2 linked regions of the Heliomicrobium gestii genome follow. The protein of the gene in region 1 interacts with the protein of each later gene in a pairwise test. Links are inferred from orthologs where the notes say so. Each region holds a gene or a part of one and is shown in the gene's direction. Other genes may lie near its edges. The genes, in order: ftsZ and GTO89_RS05325.

Region 1 (4,883 bases):
ACTTCTCCTACCGTCATTCCCGGTTGCAAGGGGAAAAGGCCATCGTGATCCGCGCAGGCATGGAACTGTGTCGTGGCGACCGGGAGTCGATCCTCCGTTTGATGGAGGAAAAGCTTGCCCGTCGCAAAAAGACGCAGCCCCTCGATTGGCCGAATGCGGGAAGCGTTTTTCTCAATCCCCCCGGTGACCTTTCGGCAGGTCGACTGATTGAAACAGCAGGCTTAAAAGGCTTCACCATCGGCGGGGCTCAGGTATCGGAAAAGCACGCCAATTTTATCGTCAATCGAGGGGGAGCGACGGCAGCCGATGTGCTTGCCCTGATCGAGGCGGTTCGGAACAGGGTAAAGGCAACCTGCGGCATTGAACTGAGATCTGAAGTTCGTGTCATCGGAGATGCAGGGGGGCAGGTTGATGGGTGGAGAACCGAGGATTCGAATCAAGGGGGGTAAGCCGCTCTTCGGAGAGGTGGCGATCAGCGGGGCTAAGAACGCTGTGCTGCCCATCCTGGCGGCTTCATTGATGTCTACCGGACAATGCCGGATCAAGGACGTGCCCCGGTTGACCGATGTGCAGATGATGGCGGAGGTGTTGGGCGCCTTAGGCGCTCAGGTGGCATGGGAAGCGGACTGTTTGTCGATCGACGCCTCATCGGCGAAGATCCAGGAGGTCTCTGCCGATCTAATGCGGCGCATGCGGGCCTCCAATCTCATCTTGGGGCCGCTGCTCAGCCGTTTTAAAAAGGTGCGTCTCTTTCATCCCGGTGGCTGTTCCATCGGCAGTCGTCCCATGGACCTGCACCTGAAGGGTTTGCAGAAGATGGGCGCCCGCTACCAGGAACGGCACGGTTATTTCGAGGTGGAGACGGAACGGTTGCAGGGAACGGAGATCCACCTCGACTTTCCCAGTGTCGGCGCGACAGAGAACCTGATGATGGCCGCCACCCTGGCGGAAGGAACAACGATCCTCCGCAACGCGGCGAAAGAGCCAGAGATCGTAGACCTGCAGAACTTCCTCAACGGGATGGGCGCCAAGGTTCGCGGCGCCGGTTTGGATGTCATCCGCATCGATGGCGTCCAGCGCCTCGGAGGATGCGCCCACCAACTCATCCCCGATCGCATCGAGGCAGGAACGTTCATGGTCGCTGCCACCATCACCGGCGGCGATATCACACTGTCCAACGTGATCCCCGAACACCTGGAACCGGTGACAGCCAAGCTGCGCGAGACGGGCGCCCAGGTCATCGAGGAGGATGACCGGATTCGTGTCATCGCGCCCCGTCGCTGCCAGGCCGTCGACATCAAGACGCTGCCTTATCCCGGTTTTCCCACTGACATGCAAGCCCAAATGATGGCGCTGATGGCGGTCAGCGAGGGCACCTCGGTGATTTCAGAGACCATTTTCGAAAACCGCTTCAAGCATGTCGACGAATTGCGGCGCATGGGGGCGAACATCCGTCTGGAAGGGCGCGTCGGCATCGTCAAGGGTGTGCCTGGTCTCAGTGGCGCCGTCGTGGAATGCACGGACCTGCGGGCCGGCGCCGCTCTGATTTTGGCGGGACTTGCCGCTGAAAATGGGACGACGGTCGAAAAGATTTTTCACGTTGACCGGGGATATGATCGGTTGGTTGAAAAACTGTCCGGCTTGGGCGCAAGGATCACTCGAGATGCCGGTTGAACAATAGCCCCGGTAAGCGCCGGGGCTATTGTTTTCTCTTTTTAGGGCTCTAGCCCTTGGACAGACGCAACGATTTTTGTTATAATGTTTTTATGGTAGTTTTTCCCACGGAGGGGGCTGACGAATGCGCCGGCAACAGGCCAGCGTGCTTGGATTCTTCTTTATTTCGCTCTTATTGCTGGCTGCCTACTATTTCCTGCAATCCCCCTACTTTGGCGTCTCTCAGGTGACAGTGACGGGGATCAGCCTGATCAAGGAAGAAGAGATTGTCCGGCTTTCAGGGATCCAGCCAGGAGAAAATATCTTGCGCCTCGACCAAAACCGCATCTGTGAGCAGTTGCGGTTTCACCCGCAGGTGGAGGATGTGACCATCCAACGGGAATTTCCTTCGACGGTGCAGATTCAGATCCAGGAGAGGAAGCCCGTGGCCGTGATTGGACAGGCAGGGGTTTTTGTGTTGCTCGATCGGCAGGGGATCCTCTTGCGCAAGCTGGACAGCCTCTATGGGATTCCGCTGCCGGTGATCACCGGCGTACAGGCGCCTCTAAACGTGGGGCCGGGACAAGTCGTCAGCGCTGACGGTCTTGCGGCGGGGCTGAAGCTGTGTCAGGAAATGCCGCCTACCTTGCTGGCGCGCGTCGGTGAAATCCATGTGATCAACAGCAGCCGCCTCGTCTTATATACGACAGACAGCATCGAGGTCCGCTTCGGGCCTCCTGACGAGATTGCCGCCAAGAGCCAGGCGCTGCTGGACATTCTCGACCAATGGATGAAGAACGGCAGCACGCCCAAACTCAACTATATCGACATCTCATCGGCCAAATCGCCTGTCGTCAAACCAAAAGAAGAGACAAAAATCTCGACAAATGCCGTTCACCCGGCTGTGGCTCATCCGACAACTCGGACGGCCGGCAAAACGGGCGCTGCCGGTAACGGGCATTAAACGACGCGGAAGAAAAATTTGTGGGAACTCTTCGAATGTAATAAAAAAAGCATAGCAAAAAAGAGGGAATGAAGGCTTTTTATCGAAGATCTAGCGTCGATACAATAAAATGCCAAGATGTTGACCATTACATAATGATTAATTTCACATTATTGTTACCGTACCCAAATATTTCATATCAGCCTGCTTGAAGGAGGAACTCCCTGTGTTCGAACTGGATGTGGACTTGAATCCGCTCGCCGTGATTCGGGTCGTCGGTGTAGGCGGAGGCGGCAACAACGCTGTCAATCGCATGATTTCCCATGGGGTACGGGGCGTACAGTTTGTATCTGTCAATACCGATGCCCAGGCCTTGCAGCTTTCGAGAGCGGAGACAAAGATGCAGATCGGCCTGAAGCTGACGAAGGGGCTTGGCGCTGGCGCGAACCCCGATATCGGCAAAAAAGCCGCCGAGGAAAGCCGGGAGGAACTGGTTAATGCCTTAAAAGGCGCCGATATGGTTTTTGTCACTGCCGGTATGGGCGGCGGTACGGGAACGGGCGCCGCGCCGGTGGTGGCAGAAGTGGCTCGTGAACTGGGCGCTTTGACTGTTGGCGTTGTGACGCGTCCCTTTACCTTTGAAGGCCGCAAGCGCGCCATGCAGGCGGAACGGGGCATCTCGGAATTGCGGGCCGCTGTGGACACCCTGATCGTGATCCCCAATGACCGGTTGTTGCAGGTTGTGGACAAGCATACCCCGATGAATGAAGCGTTCCGGCTGGCTGACGATATCCTTCGCCAGGGCGTTCAGGGGATCTCTGACCTGATCGCCGTGCCTGGCCTGATCAATCTGGATTTCGCTGACGTCAAGACGATCATGTCTGACACAGGGTCGGCGTTGATGGGTGTGGGCTATGCCTCCGGGGAACACCGCGCCATTGACGCTGTCAAGAAAGCGATTTCCAGTCCCCTGTTGGAGACCTCCATTGAGGGCGCCAAAGGCGTCCTGATGAACATCACCGGCGGCATCAACCTGGGGATGCTGGAAGTCAACGAAGCGGCGGAGATCGTCACAGAAGTGGCCGATCCGGAAGCCAACATCATCTTCGGCGCTGTTATCGACGAGTCGATGGAGGATGAGGTGCGGGTCACCGTCATCGCCACAGGCTTTGACCACCGCCACGCCCAACCGGCGCCCAAGGAGACGCGCCCTGCTGCGCCGGTAAAAGAAAAATACGCCCAACCCGTCGTCAATCAGGCGCCGGCGATGGAAGTGAAACCGGTTCCCCTCAGCGAGGATGTGGACATCCCTGTATTCCTGCGCAAATACCGGGGATAACCGATATAAACAGAAATGAGCGCTATAAACCCTGCAACAGATGTTGCGGGGTTTTATTTTTTCTCATTCCTCCCATTCAACGCAAGAAGTGACATATTTTGTTAAAAGAATTCGTTATAATTGATTTGTGGTTTCCGAAACGGTGGTGGAAGCGGCGATGGGCGAACGGATGATCGTTTACTGGGATATCCTGTGGTTGATCAATTTCGTCATGGATGCGATTCTTTTGGCCATCTGCGGGACCGTCTTGCGGCTACCCCTTCACCCCCTCCGGCTGATCGGCGCCGCCGCCTTTGGCGCCGCGCTTCCCCTCGGATTTTTGTGGTTTTCTGCCGGACCGGTGTCCGCCTGGGTCGCCAAGACTGCCCTCGGTTGGCTGATGGTTCGAGCCGCTTTTCCGATCAAGGGATGGCGGCAGACGGTTCAGGCGTGGCTGATTTTTTATCTGGGCGCCTGGCTTGCCGGCGGCATCATTTACTTCTTCGCGCCGCCAGGCGAACCGACGGGGGCCCTCTGGTTCTGGGCGTTGCTGTTGGTGGCTGGGGGCGGGACGGCGCTGCTTCTCTCCCTTTGGCGACGGTTGCGCCAGCAGGGCGCCTGGCTCGTTGAGCTGACCCTTCACCTGCCGGGGGGCGTCGTCCGGATTCCGGCGCTCGTTGACAGCGGCAACCGGCTTGTCGATCCCCTCTCTCGTTCACCGGTGATCGTTGTCGAAGAGGAGAGCGTCATGGCCCATTTACCGGAAGGATGGCAGGAGGGGGCCGTTGGGGCAGACGGTGGCCTATCTCCTCGCTATATCCCCTTTGTGTCGGTCGGCAAAGCCGACGGGATGCTCCTGGGCATCCGCCCGCTCACCGTGGAGGCGCGAAGGGATGATGGCAGAAGCATCGCCTGTTCGGGGGCGATCATCGGATTAACCCGGCAAAAGCTAGACCCAGCCGGTCGTTA
Region 2 (9,406 bases), on another replicon or contig:
CGCCTTCACCCGTCACATCCTGGAGAAGAAGTCGGCCAAGCGCAAGCGCCAGCTCCGCGGCACCTCTGTCGTCGCCAAGGAAGACACGCCGAAGCTGAAGGAACTGCTTCCTTATCTCTAAGCCGGCCAGCCGGTCTCTTTCTCTATTGAAAATACGCCTCAGGCAGCACAGGAGGTCTTTGTATGGCTCGTGTCAAGACGGGTCCCATGTCCCGTAAACGACATAAAAAAATTCTTAAACTCGCTCGCGGCTACCGCAACGCTCATTCCAAGCTCTTCCGCACCGCCCACCAGGCGGTCATGAAGGCGCTGTCCTACGCTTATGCCCACCGCAAGAAGAAGAAGGGCGACTTCCGCAAGATCTGGATCACCCGGATCAATGCTGCTGCCCGGATGAACGGCATCTCTTACAGCACCATGATGAACGGCCTGAAAAAAGCCGGCGTCGCTGTCAACCGCAAGATGCTCGCCGATCTGGCTGTCAACGACATGGCGGCTTTCGCCAAGCTCGTCGATGTGGCCAAGGCGAAAGTGAACGCCTAAAATCAAATCGAGTGATTGAATAAGCAGACATGGCCGTGGGGTCATGTCTGTTTTTCTGGGGAGACTAGCCGATAGATCATGGATCCCTGGTGACGGAACCAACATAAAGACAGGATGGACTGTTCCTCTATGCACAGGTATGAACCGCCCAGACCCATTTTTGCCCCCTACGTGCAGGGGAAGCGGCCCAATTACGGGCTGTCGCCGGCCCGGGTGCTTGTGGCCGGTTTCGCTTTGATTATCCTGATCGGGGGATTCCTGCTCAGCACCCCGATGGCGTCACGGAGCGGTCTGGGGACGCGTTTCTTGGACGCATTGTTTACGGCCACATCGGCTGTCTGCGTGACCGGCCTTGTCGTCGTCGATACCCATGACAACTTCTCCCTTGTGGGCCAGTTGATCATCATCACCCTGATCCAGGTGGGCGGGTTGGGCTTTATGACCATGGCCACCCTGATCTACCTCCTGATGGGCAAGCGGATCAACCTGAAGGAACGCTTGCTCATGCAGGAAGCCTTGAACAGCCTCTCTGTCCAGGGGGTTGTCCGCCTCGCCCGCCATGTCTTGCTGACCACCTTTCTCATTGAAGGGATCGGCGGCGTCGTCTTGTCGTTGCGATTTATTCCGCAGATGGGCCTAGGGAAAGGGCTCTATTACGGCTTTTTCCACTCCATCTCCGCCTTTTGCAACGCCGGTTTTGATCTCTTCGGCGGTTTTCGCGGCATCACCGGCTATGTGGACGATCCGATCGTCAACCTGACCATCTCGTCGTTGATCATCTTTGGCGGACTGGGTTTCACCGTTATCGCCGAGACCTTCCGCTACCGGGAAATACGGCGTTTCAGCCTCCATACCAAACTGGTCTGGACTATGACGATCGCCCTGATCATTGTCGGCGCTGTGGCGATTTTTTTTCTTGAGTTCAACAATCCCAAGACCCTGGGGGTACTGGGATGGGACGGCAAGCTGCTGGCTGCCTATTTTCAGAGCGTGACGCCGCGGACGGCTGGTTACAACACAGTGAGCATCGCCGATCTCAAACCGGCGACCCAGTTTCTGATGGTCATCCTCATGTTTATCGGCGCCTCTCCAGGCTCTACCGGCGGCGGCATTAAGACGACAACTTTGGCGGCCCTGTTGGCCGCAGTCTGGAGCATGCGCCAGGGGAAGATCGATGTGGGTTTTTACGAGCGGCGCATCCCGCCAGACACCATCTACAAGGCCATCGGGATTACCGTCATGGCAGTCCTGCTTGTGATCACCGTCACCATGCTGCTGACGATCACAGAAGATGCTGATTTTCTGGCCTTGCTCTTTGAAGCGACTTCGGCTTTTGGCACAGTTGGGCTCACGATGGGTGTGACCTCCCACTTGAGCGACTTTGGTCGTGTCCTTATTGCCCTGACGATGTTTGCCGGCCGGGTGGGGCCGTTGACACTCGCTATCGCCCTGAGCGGCAATGTTTTGGCGAAGCTGCGTTATCCGGAAGAAAAAATTATGGTGGGGTAGGGATTCAGATATGGCCAAAGTGAAAACGGAAAAGCTCTTCGCCGTCATCGGTTTGGGGCGATTCGGCACAAGTGTGGCCAAAACCCTCTTTCGCATGGGTTATGAGGTGCTGGCCATTGACAGTTCGGAAGAACGGATCAACGAGATCGCCGATTTCGTCACCCATGCGGTGCAGGCTGACGCCAAAGACGAAGAAGTGCTGAAAAAGCTCGGCATCCGCAACTTCGATACAGTCATCGTCGCCATCGGTTCCGATGTGCAAGCGAACATCCTGGTGACCGTCATTCTCAAAGACATGGGCGTCCGCCATGTGGTGGCAAAAGCTCAGAACGACCTGCACGGCAAGGTGTTAACCAAGGTAGGCGCCGACCGGGTTGTCTACCCGGAGCGGGATATGGGCGTCCGAGTGGCCCACGCCCTTGTCACCTCCACGGTGATGGATTATTTGGAGCTCTCGCCTGTTCACTCGCTTGTTGAAATTCGTTGTCCCGATCGTTTTGTCGGACAGACCATCGGTGCGGCTGATCTGCGCGCCCGCTACGGCATCACCGTCATCGCTGTCCGCAAGGGCGACGAGGTGCTGGCTTCACCCGGCGCTGATACGATGATCGAAAAGGGTGACATACTTGTCGCCGTCGGTTCCAATGATGATCTAAACCGCTTTGAGGGGGACGCCGTTTGATGATCACCTCTCCAGACAACCAATATGTGAAAGAGGCCCGCTCCCTCTCCCGAAAGAAGGAGCGGGGCCTTACCGGCAAATACCTGATCGAAGGGGTACGCCTTGTCGAAGAGGCGGTCGCCTCGGCGGTCTCGCTGGCCTACTGCCTATATACGGCGCGGGTGTCGTCCCTGCCGCGGGGGCGCTCATTGCTTGAAGGCCTGGCTGCTGCTGGCGTCGACTGCTTAGAGGTGGACGAGCGCGCCCTCGCCACGATCACCGAGACGGAGCAGAGCCAGGGGATTGTCGCCGCCGCTTCACTGACGCCGGCTGACTGGGAAGCCCTACTCGATGTTCCGGCGCCCTTTTTGCTGATCGTTGACGGTGTGCAGGATCCGGGCAACCTGGGCACGATCGTCCGGACAGCCGAGGCGGCCGGTGTGACCGGCGTCCTGCTCACGCCGGGTGTTGTTGATCCGTACAGTCCCAAGGTGATCCGGGCGACCATGGGGGCGCTGTTTCGCCTGCCTGTGGCGACGGCCCCCTCGGCCGAAGGGCTCGCTTCCGCCATGCGGGAACGGGAGATTGCCCTGGCTGTCGCCGATGCCCGTGACGGCGTCCCCTATTATGAAGCCCCTTGGATGAAGGAAGGGCTTGCCATTGTCATCGGCAGCGAGGCCCACGGCCCCCAGCCGATTTGGCGGGAGCGGGCGGGGCTGCTGGTGCGCATCCCCCTGGCGCCGCCGGTCGAATCGCTTAACGCTGCCGTCGCATCGGCCGTGCTCCTTTTCGAAGCGGCCCGCCATCGCTCAGTTGCTTCGAAAAAGGGGCTATGATATAATTTCCCTAGCTGGTGGACCCTGGAACGCAGAAAGGTTGTGGTCGTCGGTGTTTCCCGCTGACTTTTTCTGGCGTATCTTTGAAATGACGGGTTCCGTTGCAGCGTATATGATCTACCGGCGGTTACTGGTGCAATAATTAAAGGATAGGGCATTGATCGGGAGAAGTACTCCTCATACCGCTTGCCAGGGAGACGATCGTCATGGACTGGAAGCGACGTCGAAGCGGAGGGGAGGAAATTCGCCCGGGAGCTTCGGGCTGAAGCCTGGAAGACAGGCCACACTCGGGGGAGCAAAGAGCACCCTGATGCAAGGCCGCCTTCCTGGGTGGGTAGGTCTAGACGGTTTCCCTCCGTTACCGGGGAACGACGAATCAGTCGGCCGAGTGGGTTGCTCTTTTGGGCAACCTAGCGGGGTGGTACCGCGGAAATGACTTCCGTCCCCTTGGGGATCGGGAGTTTTTTTATTTTCTTGGCGAATTGGGAAAATCGGGAGGTCTAACAATGCGTGAACAACTGGATCAGATCCGGCGCGAGGCGGCGGAATCGCTGTGCAGCGTCGAAACGATGGAGGCGCTTCAGGATTGGCGCGTTCGCATTCTCGGCAAAAAGGGAGCGCTGACAGGCATCTTGCGCGGCCTTGGCGCCCTGCCCGCCGAAGAGCGTCCGCTGATGGGCGCCCTTGTCAACGAGGTGCGGGCTGAACTGGAGTTTAAGCTGGAAGAGAAGGGCCGGGAACTGAAGGAAAAAGAAAAGCAGGCCCGCCTGTCCAGTGAGTCCATCGATATCACCCTGCCCGGCCGGGTGCTGCCCCTCGGCGGCAAACACCCCCTCACACTGGTCATCGACGAGATCAAGCAGATTTTTCTCGGCATGGGCTACGAGATCGCCGAGGGCCCGGAAGTGGAACTGGACTACTACAACTTTGAAGCCCTCAACCTGCCTCCGGACCATCCGGCCCGGGACATGCAGGATTCCTTCTATATCACCCCCGATATCCTGCTGCGCACCCATACATCGCCGGTGCAGGTCCGCGCCATGGAGCGCATCCGTCCCCAACTGCCCGTGAAAGTGATCTGCCCGGGCCGCGTCTTCCGCCGTGATGACGACGCCACCCACTCGCCCATGTTCCATCAGGTCGAGGGGCTTGTCGTCGATAAGGGAATCACCTTCGGCGACCTGCGTGGAACCTTGCTCACCTTTGCCCGCCAGATGTTCGGCCCCGACCGGGAGATCCGACTGCGCCCGTCCTTCTTCCCCTTCACCGAACCGAGCGCCGAAGTGGACATCTCCTGCGTCATCTGCGGCGGCAGCGGCTGCCGCGTCTGCAAAGGCTCGGGCTGGCTGGAGATCCTCGGTTCCGGCATGGTTCACCCCCGGGTGCTCGAATACGGCGGCTACACATCCCAAGACGTCACCGGCTTCGCCTTCGGCATGGGCGTCGAACGCATCGCCATGCTCAAGTACGGCATCGACGACATGCGCCTCTTGTATGAGAACGACATGCGGTTCCTGTCGCAGTTCTAGGAAGAAACCAAACGAGGTGGAAAACAAATGCGCGTATCGATAGACTGGCTCAGCGACTATGTCACCGCCGGCCTGGAAGCCGCCGAACTGGGCGAGAAGATGACCCGCTCCGGCATCGCCGTAGAAAATGTGCTGCGCCGGGACAAGGGGCTCGATAAGGTCGTCGTCGGAAAAATCGCCGAAATGACGAAACACCCCGAGGCAGACCGCCTTTGGATCTGCAGGGTCGACACCGGCGACGGTGTACGCACCATCGTAACAGGCGCCCAGAATGTCCGTGTGGGACAAAAAGTCCCTGTTGCCCTGCCGGGCGCCCATCTCCCCAATGGCGTCCACATCAACGAGTCGGTGTTGCGGGGCGTCCCATCGTCGGGGATGCTCTGCGCTGCCGAAGAACTGGGCCTGGAGGAGAAGACGATCGCTCCGGAAGACCGGGAAGGCATCCTGATCCTCGGCGACGACACGGTGACAGGCCAACCGGCGGCGACCGCCCTCGGCCTCGATGATCCCGTGCTGGAACTGGAGCTGACGCCCAACCGGGCCGACTGCCTGGCAGTCGTCAATGTGGCCCGCGAGGTGGCGGCCATCACCGGCGCCGAACTGCGCCTGCCCGAGGTGGCGGTCGTAGAAAAAGCAGCGGGACGCGCCGAAGAGCGGGTAAAGGTCACCATTGAAGACGGCGACCTCTGCGGCCGTTACGCCGCCCGGCTCTTCACCAACCTGCGCCCCGGTCTGTCACCGGCCTGGATGCAGCGACGGCTGCAGGCGGCCGGCATGCGCCCCATCAACAACATCGTCGACATCACCAACTATGTCATGCTCGAACTGGGCCATCCCCTGCACGCCTTCGACTACGACAGGATCAACGAGGGCCATATCATCGTCCGTCGCGCCCGGACCGGTGAGAAACTGGTCACCCTCGATGGGCAGGAGCGGGAATTGAACGCCGAAAATCTGGTCATCGCCGATCCGGAGAAAGCCGTCGGCCTGGCCGGTGTCATGGGCGGGCTGAACAGCGAAATTTCCGCCGGCACGACCACGGTTCTGCTGGAAGCGGCCCATTTTCACCCCGCCAATATCCGTCGCACCGCCCGGCAATTGGGCTTGCGCTCCGAGGCGTCCCAGCGCTTTGAGAAGGGTGTCAACATCGACACGGTCACCTTGGCCATGAACCGCGCCGCCCAGCTGGTGGCCGAATTGAACGTGGCCGATGTGGTCCCCGGCCATGTGGACAACTACCTGCGGCAGGTGGCCCCTCTTCCGATCCCCTTTTCTGTTGACCGGATCAATGCCCTCCTGGGCACCCAGTTGACGGGCGCTGAGATGGACGCCATCTTCCGGCGGCTGCGGTTCCCTGTCAGTTGGGCTGAGCACGCCGGGGAGGGAGAGATGCCTTCCGGCATTGTGGAAGCGCCCACCTACCGTCCGGACATGCAAGGGGAACATGACTTGGCGGAGGAGGTGGCTCGCCTCTACGGCTATGATCGCATCCCGACGACACTGCCGAAAGGCGACACCACCGTCGGTCAACGCACCTGGCCCCAGACGGTGCGCGAACGCATCGCCGATACGCTAGTCGGCGCCGGATTGCGCGAAGTGGTCACCTTCTCCTTCATCAACCCGCGCCATCTGGACCGGCTCGGTTTGTCCGCCGAAGACCCGATGCGTCAGGTCGTGCCGGTGCAAAACCCGCTCAGTGAAGAACAGGGCGTTCTCCGTCCATCCATCTTGCCGGGCCTGTTGGAAGTGGCTGCCCGCAACGCCAGCCGCCGGATCGCCGATCTGGCCATCTTCGAGGTCGGCGGCACCTTCTCGCCGCGGGCGCTGCCGTTAAAGGAACTGCCCGCCGAACCCTGGAAGGTTTCGGCGCTCGTGATGGGCGACGAGTCGATCCACTGGAGCGGCAAACCTCAGACCCTCGATTTTTATTATCTCAAGGGCGTCGTCGTAAAACTGCTGGCAGCCCTGAAGATCGACAATGTGACCTGGCGTCCGGAACGGGCGGTTCCCTACCTGCATCCCGGACGGTCGGCGCGGCTCACCGTGGAGCGGGAGGGCGTGGAGATCGACCTGGGCGTCCTCGGCGAGGTCCATCCCGATGCGCGTGAGGCCTATGACCTGTCGGCGCGACCCGTTGTCATGGAACTTGACTTGTCGGCGTTGATCCTGCTCGCCCGGGCCAAAGGGGAGTATACGCCGCTGCCCCGTTATCCTTCCACCGATCGCGATATGGCCATGGTGCTGCCCCTCGATATCCTGGCCGGCCAAGTGGAAGCGGTGATCGCTGAGATGGGTGGCGATATCCTGGAGCGGTGGCGCCTCTTCGATGTCTACCAGGGCAATCAGATCGCCCAGGGGTACCGTAGCCTGGCGTACACCCTCCGCTACCAGGCGCCCGATCGCACCCTCACCGACGAAGAGGTCAACAACCGCCACGAGGCCATCAAAGCCGCCCTTGCCGAACGCCTTGGCGCCCGGTTCCGGTAAATAAAGCGCCTCTTGGACGGTAATTGAAGAAGGTTTTTTCGACAGCGGCAGCGAAGAGGGAATCAATTCCTCGCCTAGAAAGAGATTCTTTGCAGAGTTAAGTCATATCGGTAGTGGATTCGTCGAAGAATGGCTTTGGCGGATTCATCGAGCGCTGTCGTTGTCGAGGGGGAACTACCTGTGCCAGAAGAAGTCCACAAAACGACCGTACACATCTACGGTGAACCCTATACGATCCGGAGTCCCTTGACGCCGCAACAGATGAGGCAACTGGCCGCCACTGTCGACGAACGGATGCAGGAGATCGCCAGCAAGGGCCCCCACCTTTCCGTCTCCAAGGTGGCCGTGATGGCGGCCTTGCACTTCGCCCATGACTTGGCCAAACTTCAGGAGGACTATGACGATCTGATCAAACTCCTTGAGGATTCCAGTTCCCCCAAATGAGAACCATCGCAAAGGTGAGCGCCGGGTTCCGGCGCTTTTTTCCTTGCCCCTTGGGCACAATAGCCGGAAGGAGGGAAAGCCGTGCACAACCAGGAAATCGCCTGGGCGCTGGTCGAGATGGCCAACCTGCTGGAGATCCTGGGAGAGAACCCCTTCAAGGTGAGAGCCATCCGCAAGGGCGCCCGGGTTATCGAAGGGCTGGAAACTCCTGTCTCTGTCCTGTCCGCCCGTGGACAGTTGGCAAAGATCGACGGCATCGGCAAGGGGCTCTGCAGCGAGATCGACGAACTGCTGCAAGCCGGCGAGAGCCGCCAACTGCAGCGACTGCGGGAGAAGGTCCCGCCTGGTGTGCTTGACATGCTGCAACTGCCTGGCATCGGCCTACGGGCAGTGCGGACCTTTTTTGCCGAAGGCTATACGACGCTGGATGAACTGGAGGAGGGCGCCCGCAAACACCGGTTGCGCCTGTTGCCGGGCATCGCCGCCAAGACAGAGCTCGCGGTCATTCGCGGCGCCGAGATGCTGCGACGGCGTTCGGGGAAGTTCGGTCTTGGCGTGGCCAAGCCGCTGGCGGAGGAACTTCTCCGCTTTTTGCAAAACCTCCCCGAGGTGAGTCGCGCCGAAATCACCGGCGACCTGCGTCGCAGCCAGGAGGTCGTAGAGGAGATCCACCTGCTCGTCGCTTCTCACGAACCGGAGGCGCTCCTGGCCCTCGTGAAAAAACATCCCTCAGCGGCGAAAGTGCTGGTTGAAGGCCCTGGATTTGTTCGCTTCGCCTTCGCCTTTGGCCTGCCGGTCCGCGTCGAGATCACCCCTGAGTCCGATTTCATCGCCCGCTGGGTGGAAACGACAGGAACGGCCCAGCACTGGTCAGCCTTGCGAAGCCGGGGCGCCTTGCCGGCCAAAGCCGTGACCGACGAGTCGGGAGGAGAACTGATCTGTCAACAATGGGACGCTCCCCGAAGGGATGATGGCGACTGGCGCCGGTTTATCTCCTCCCAGGAAGCGGAGGAAGCCTTTTATGAAGGTCTCCGACTCCCCTGGATTCCGCCGGAATTGCGGGAATCAGGACAGGAGGTCTCCCAGGCGGAAGGGGGAACCCTTCCCCAGTTGGTAGAAATGAACGACATCCTGGGTGATTTTCATATCCACACCAATTGGAGTGACGGTGTATCGTCGCTGGAGGAAATGATAGGGGCCGGAAGGGATCGAGGCTACGCCTATATGGCCATCACCGACCATTCTCAGTCCTTGACGGTCGCCCGTGGGCTTTCGGAGACGAAACTGCGGGAACAGCAGCGGGCGATCCGCCAACTGGCTGCGCGGGAGAAGGATTTTACCGTCTTTTCGGGGATTGAGATGGATATCCTCGGCGACGGACGTCTTGATTACGCCGA

What was found.
Region 2: the proteins of ftsZ (region 1) and GTO89_RS05325 interact in binary tests that used the Bacillus subtilis proteins (3 or more experiments, as listed by UniProt). The link is inferred for Heliomicrobium gestii from one-to-one orthologs.

Annotation. Positions count from the first base shown.
Region 1 is NZ_WXEX01000011.1:66,289-71,171, reverse strand. Bases 2,022-4,878 are described here. They hold ftsZ (cell division protein FtsZ), read left to right. Parts: upstream 2,022-2,822; coding sequence 2,823-3,935; downstream 3,936-4,878. Other genes in these bases: GTO89_RS12875 (sigma-E processing peptidase SpoIIGA), read left to right, coding at 4,093-4,878; GTO89_RS12885 (cell division protein FtsQ/DivIB), read left to right, coding at 2,022-2,617. Also shown: murB (UDP-N-acetylmuramate dehydrogenase), read left to right, coding at 1-449; murA (UDP-N-acetylglucosamine 1-carboxyvinyltransferase), read left to right, coding at 412-1,674; more of GTO89_RS12885, read left to right, coding at 1,799-2,021; more of GTO89_RS12875, read left to right, coding at 4,879-4,883. UniProt on the Bacillus subtilis protein: Essential cell division protein that forms a contractile ring structure (Z ring) at the future cell division site. The regulation of the ring assembly controls the timing and the location of cell division.
Region 2 is NZ_WXEX01000004.1:17,775-27,180, reverse strand. What follows is about bases 6,610-9,377. They hold GTO89_RS05325 (cell division protein ZapA), read left to right. Parts: upstream 6,610-7,745; coding sequence 7,746-8,009; downstream 8,010-9,377. Other genes in these bases: polX (DNA polymerase/3'-5' exonuclease PolX), read left to right, coding at 8,091-9,377; pheT (phenylalanine--tRNA ligase subunit beta), read left to right, coding at 6,610-7,565. Also shown: rpmI (50S ribosomal protein L35), read left to right, coding at 1-121; rplT (50S ribosomal protein L20), read left to right, coding at 184-543; GTO89_RS05350 (TrkH family potassium uptake protein), read left to right, coding at 673-2,052; GTO89_RS05345 (potassium channel family protein), read left to right, coding at 2,063-2,734; GTO89_RS05340 (TrmH family RNA methyltransferase), read left to right, coding at 2,734-3,549; pheS (phenylalanine--tRNA ligase subunit alpha), read left to right, coding at 4,056-5,078; more of pheT, read left to right, coding at 5,106-6,609; more of polX, read left to right, coding at 9,378-9,406. UniProt on the Bacillus subtilis protein: Activator of cell division through the inhibition of FtsZ GTPase activity, therefore promoting FtsZ assembly into bundles of protofilaments necessary for the formation of the division Z ring.